Regions from separate parts of the Halomonas sp. E14 genome, predicted to be linked through region 1. Evidence: predicted binding sites of a transcription regulator. Region 1 holds the regulator's gene; the other holds the start of a gene.

Region 1 (3,114 bases):
GCGCCGCCGCGTGGTGCACGACATCAGCCTGTCCATCGCCCAGGGCAGCATCGTCGGGCTGCTCGGGCCCAACGGCGCCGGCAAGACCACCTCGTTCTACATGATCGTCGGGCTGGTCAAGGCCGATGCCGGCAACGTCTGCATCGACGAGCTGGATCTCTCCAGCAGCGCCATGCATGAGCGCGCACGAGCCGGCATCGGCTACCTGCCGCAGGAGGCCTCGATCTTTCGCAAGCTGTCGGTGGCGGACAATATCCTGGCGATCCTCGAGACGCGCCGTGACCTCGACAAGCGTGGCCGCCACGCACGGCTGGAGCAGTTGCTGGAAGATTTCCATATCACCCACATTCGCGACAACCTGGGCATGAGCCTGTCTGGCGGCGAACGGCGGCGGGTCGAGATCGCCCGCGCCCTGGCGACCGAGCCCGCCTTCATCCTGCTTGACGAACCCTTCGCCGGCGTCGACCCCATTTCCGTCGGCGAGATCAAGGGCATCATTCGCCAGCTCAAGGCACGCAACATCGGTGTGCTGATCACCGACCACAACGTGCGCGAGACGCTGGATATCTGCGATACCGCCTATATCGTCGGCGACGGCCAGATCATCGCCGAAGGCGATGCCGACACCATCCTGGCCAATCGACGCGTGCGGGAAGTTTACCTCGGCGAAGATTTCCGCCTCTGACGCCCCCTTGTTCCTCACAACACACTGATGCTGCAGACTGTCAAGTGTTGGGGCATGAAATTTGCGCATGGCATGCATATTGCAGCAACACATCTTGCAACCAACGCTCAAGCGGAATAGGGTGGTTTTTTTCGGCAGATGAGCACTTTCTCTCATGGCCATGAAAGCCTCTTTGCAACTGCGAGTCGGCACCCAGCTGACCATGACGCCACAGCTGCAGCAGGCCATCGCCCTGCTCCAGCTCTCCACGCTTGATTTGCGCCAGGAAATCCAGCAGGCCCTCGAGGCCAACCCGATGCTCGAACTGGACGAGCAGTACGGCGAGACGCGGGTCGACGACGCCCCCCCGGACGACTGGAACGACGACATTCCCTTAGAGCTGACCACCGACAGCGAGTGGACGGACACCTATCCCGATCACGGCAGCGCTGGCAGCGGCGAAGGCCCTGACTTCGAGCGCCAGGCCAGCGCTCAGAGCCTGGCCGGCCACCTGACCTGGCAGCTGGCCATGACCGACCTCAGCGAACGCCAGCGGCTGATCGCCGAAAGCCTGATCGATGCCGTCGACGGTACCGGCTACCTCACCCAGTCGCTTGATGATGTGCGCGACGGGCTTCGCCAGCAGGGACTCGACGGACTGACCACCCGAGAAGTGGAGCAGGTCCTGCTGCGTCTGCAGCAATTCGAGCCGACCGGCGTTTTCGCCCGCGACCTGCGCGAATGCCTGCTGCTGCAGCTGGCCACGCTGCCCGACACCACTTCGCTGCTGCCCCAGGCGCGCCGGCTGGTGCGCCAGTTCCTCGAAGCCCTGGCCGCCGACGACCGCCGCTTGCTCAAGCGCCGCCTGGGGCTCGACGACGAAGCGCTGGAGGCTGTCATCGGGCTGATTCGCTCGCTCGACCCGCGCCCTGCCAGTGCCTACGTCGAGGTCAGCGGCAACTACGTCACGCCCGACCTGCTGGCCATCCATGACGTCCACGGCTGGCGCGTCGAGCTCAATGCCGAAGCGCTCCCTCGGCTGCGCATCCAGCCCGACTACATGTCGCTGGTGAAGCGCGCCGACAAGAGCGCCGATAATCAGTTTCTCAAGGATCACCTGCAAGAGGCGCGCTGGCTGATGAAGAGTCTTGCCAGCCGCAACGACACCCTGCTGCGGGTCGGCAGCGAGATCATGGCGCGCCAGATCGACTTTCTCGAGCAGGGCGAGGAAGCCATGCGCCCGCTTATCCTGGCCGACATCGCCCAGGCCGTTGAGATGCACGAATCGACCATTTCACGCGTGACCACACAGAAGTACATCCATACGCCGCGCGGGGTGTTCGAACTGAAGTACTTCTTCTCGAGCCACGTGGGCGGCGGCGAGGGCGATGCGCACTCCAGCACCGCGATACGTGCACGGATTCGCAAGATGGTGCAGGATGAACCTCCACGCAAGCCGCTTTCCGACAGCCGCCTGGTCGAGCTGCTCGAAGAAGAAGGCATCCGGGTCGCCAGACGTACCGTCGCCAAATATCGTGAGGCCATGGGTATCCCCTCGTCGAGCGAACGCAAGCGTTTCCGCTAGGCTTGAGAGGCGGGTTTGATCCCGGACAAATGCGGGTAGCGAGGGGGTTTGCTAGGCCCTAAAAAGGGTTACAATCGAGCCACCACTCGACGGACGAAGGAGCCTGTCATGCAAGTCAATATCACCGGCCACCATGTAGAGCTGACCGATGCCCTGCGTGACTACGTAAGCGAGAAGCTGAACCGCGTTCAGCGTCATTACGACAACATCACCAACGTCCACGTCACCCTGTCGGTAGAGAAGGAACGTATGCTGGCCGCCTGCACCCTGCACGCAGCCGGCGCCGATCTGCATGCGGAAGCCTCCGATCCCGACATGTACGCCGCCATCGACGCCCTCACCGACAAGCTCGACCGCCAGATGGTCAAGCACAAGGAAAAGGCCCAAGCCCGCGCCCAAGGCGCCGGCATTCGCTGAGACGCCATGTCACTAGAAACCATTCTGCCCCCGGAGCGCGCCCTGTTCGGCGTGCCCGGGGGCAGCAAGAAACGTGTGCTGGAGTTCTTCAGCACGTTCATCGCGCAGAATACCCCGAGCCTCGACAGCCAGGAAGTGTTTGCCCGGCTGGTGGGGCGTGAACGCCTTGGCAGCACCGGCATCGGCAACGGGGTTGCCATTCCTCACGCAAGAAGCCCGCACTGCCACAGCCCGGTAGCGGCCTTTCTGAAGCTGGCCGAGCCGATCGACTTCGACGCCATCGACGGCGAACCGGTGGATCTGGTCTTCGTGCTGCTGGTGCCCGAGGAGGCCGATGACACCCACCTGGCGCTGCTCAGCCAGGTAGCCGGCACCATGAACGACGCCGAGACCCGTGCGAGACTGCGCAAGTGCGAAAGCCAGCGCGAACTCCACGAACGACTCATCG
Region 2 (3,114 bases), 2.3 Mb from region 1:
CAGGGCCTCGCGGATGGCCTGGCGCTGGGCCGTATCGACCTGCTGGCGCAGGCTGGCCTGGGCGGTGGTATGCGGGTCAAGGCGACCTGCTTCCGCCTGGACTCGGGGATACATCAGCTGGGGCAGATCGAGCCACGCCGGCTGCAGGGTCACGATGTCGTCGCGCTGCGAACCATGGCCCAGGGCCTTGATCGCCGCACGGCTGATGACGTGCTCGAGTTCACGCACGTTGCCGGGCCAGGAATAGGCCAGCAGCGCCGCTTCGGCGGCAGGCGCAAGGCGCAGGCTGCGCACGCCAAGCCGCGCGCGGTTGATCTCGAGGAAGTGCCCGGCCAGCACCAGCACATCGCTGTCGCGCTCGCGCAGCGGCGGGATCGCCACCGGGTAGACCGACAGCCGGTGGTAGAGGTCGGCGCGGAAATGGCCGTCGCGCACGCCGTCGGCCAGGTGGCGGTTGGTGGCCGCCACGATGCGTACGTCGACCCGCCGCGGAGTGTCCTCGCCCAGCCGCTGTACCTCGCCGTTCTGCAGCGCACGCAAGAGCTTGGCCTGGATCGCCAACGGCAGCTCGCCCACCTCGTCGAGGAACAGGGTGCCACCGTCGGCGGCCTCGAAGCGCCCGGCCCGATCCGCCGTGGCGCCGGAGAAGGCGCCCTTCACGTGGCCGAACAGTTCGCTCTCGGCCAGGGTGTCCGGCAGCGCCGCGCAGTTGACCTGCACCAGCGGCTGGTCGCGACGCGGCGAGCGCTGGTGCAGGCGCCGCGCAAACAGCTCCTTGCCCACCCCGGTCTCGCCCAACAACAGCACCGGCAGATCGGCCTCGGCCACCACGTCGAGCTCGCGCAGCAGGCGCTGCAGCACGGCGCTATGGCCGAGGATCTCGCCGCTCTCGCCGCGCACCACCTGGGCAACGCTGTCATGGCGGGCCATGCGCAGCGCACGGATATCCTGCTCAAGCCGGGTCACCCGCACCGCCGCTTCCACCAGCAGCGCATAGCGCTCCAGTGCCCGTCGCGCCGCCTCGTCGAAGGTGCCCGCCACCAGCGCATCCAGGGTCAGCACGCCCCAGGGTTCGCCCTCCACATGCAGGCTGATGCCCATGCAGTCGTGCACGTGCAGCGGCTCCCCCGGATGCTGCTCGATCAAGCCGTCGTAGGGGTCGGGCAGCGCCGAATCGGGGGGGAACAGGGTCGAGCGACGGCTGGTGAGGATCGCGGCCAGACGCGGATGACGGGCCACCTCGAAGCGCCGTCCCAGCGCCTCGCGCACCAGCCCTTCGACGGCCACCGGCGCCAGCACGTCCTCCTGCAGCCGCAGCAGGCACACCGCACCGCAGGAAAAGCCCTCACGCAGGGTGCGCACCAGGCGCTGCAGACGTACCGCACTGGGCAGGTCCGCCGTGAGATCGGCGATCAGAGAGTCATCCAACATGGTGAAAATTACCTTGCAAGGTTTATTCGACCCTAGCTGCACTGGGTGAAAAAAACCATAAAAATACGACTCATTGATTTATTTGCAAAAAATTCTTGGCATGGGCCTTGCTACAAGAAAGATGACTTAGACCGCTACCCAGGAGTTCTCATGACCCTTCTCGAGCAAACCGTCGGCCGCATCGCCCTTTCCCTGCCTGGCGCCACCCGCGTGTTCCACGCCTACAACATCGATTTCTGCTGCGGGGGTCGCATCAGCCTGCGCGAGGCCGCCGAGCGCGCCGGCCTGCTGGCCGACAAGCTGGTCTCCGAGCTCGAGGCGCTGCCGGCCGGCAGCGTCTCCGAGCGCGACTGGCGTGAAGCCAGCAACGACGAGCTGATCGACTATATCCTGACGCGCTACCACGACGTGCACCGCCAGCAGCTGCCCGAACTGATCCGCATGGCGCGCCGGGTCGAGCTGGTCCACGGCGATCGCGAGAGCTGCCCCAACGGGCTGGCCGACCTGCTCACCGGGATCTACCAGGAGATGGAGAGCCACATGCAGAAGGAGGAGCAGATCCTGTTCCCCATGCTGCGGGCCGGCATGGGCGCCCAGGCCCAGGGGCCGATCGCGGTGATGCGCCACGAGCACGACGACCATGGCGAAAACCTGGAACATGTGATGGCGCTGACCAACGACATCACCCCGCCCAAGGGCGCCTGCACCACCTGGCGTGCCCTGTACACCGGGCTGCGCGAGTTCCGCGAAGACCTGATGGAGCACATCCATCTGGAGAACAACCTGCTGTTCGAACGCGCCATGTAACGCGCTTCGATGCTAAAACGGCGCCCCGCGGGGCGCCGTTTTACCTTCCGAGAAACCGTTACACCGTGCGCGAGAAGCGTCCCTCGTTGGGCTTCAGATAGGCATCGAAGGCCATCGCCATGTTGCGCATCATCAGGCGCCCGGCGGGCAGCACTTCAATGGCCTCGTCGCCAATGGCCAGCAAGCCGTCGGCCTGCATCTCCCCGAGCTGTGCCAGCGCATCGGCAAAGTAGTCGCGAAAGGCGATGTCATGGCGCGCCTCGATGGCGGCGAAGTCAATCCGCCCGTGGCACATCAGGGCGTTGATCACGTCGCGGCGCAGGCGGTCGTCGTCGTTGAGCCGGTAGCCGCGCATCACCGGCAGCCGCCCCGCCTCGAGCCGTGCCTGGTACTGGGCAGTCTCCTTGACGTTCTGGCTGTAGCTGTCGCCGACCTTGCCGATGGAGGTGATGCCCAAGCCGATCATGTCGCAGTCGGCGTGGGTGGAGTAACCCTGGAAGTTGCGCTGCAGGGTGCCGTTCTCCTTGGCCAGGGAGAGCTCGTCGTCGGGCAGGGCGAAGTGGTCCATGCCGATGTAGACGTAGCCGGCCGCGGTGAGGCGGCGAATGGTCAGCTCCAGCAGCTCCAGCTTGCGCTCCGGCGGCGGCATGTCCTCGGGGCGGATCAGGCGCTGGGCCTTGAACAGCTCGGGCAGGTGGGCGTAGCTGTAGCTGGCGATGCGGTCGGGGCGCAGGGCGATGATCTTATCGAGGGTGGCATCGAAGCTCGCCACCGTCTGCAGCGGCAGGCCGTAGATCAGGTCGACGCTGACCGACTGGAAGCCGGCCTTGCGGGCGGCGGCCACCAGCTCGACCACCTGCTCCTCGCTCTGCACGC

What was found. Region 1 encodes sigma-54, which starts transcription at its own class of promoters, with help from an activator protein. Its sites were predicted from a motif close to TGGCACNNNNNTTGCTNT; they were not measured.
Region 2: the regulator sigma-54 is predicted to act here: its motif matches at 1,528-1,545, upstream of ytfE (iron-sulfur cluster repair protein YtfE).

What each region holds. Positions count from the first base shown of each region.
Region 1 is NZ_CP199423.1:2,454,511-2,457,624, forward strand. It holds gene lptB (LPS export ABC transporter ATP-binding protein) at 1-685, shown strand, start outside; gene ACT7B3_RS11480 (RNA polymerase factor sigma-54) at 840-2,249, shown strand; gene hpf (ribosome hibernation-promoting factor, HPF/YfiA family) at 2,358-2,666, shown strand; gene ptsN (PTS IIA-like nitrogen regulatory protein PtsN) at 2,673-3,114, shown strand, end outside.
Region 2 is NZ_CP199423.1:151,288-154,401, reverse strand. It holds gene norR (nitric oxide reductase transcriptional regulator NorR) at 1-1,431, opposite strand, end outside; gene ytfE (iron-sulfur cluster repair protein YtfE) at 1,582-2,238, shown strand; gene hemN (oxygen-independent coproporphyrinogen III oxidase) at 2,297-3,114, opposite strand, start outside.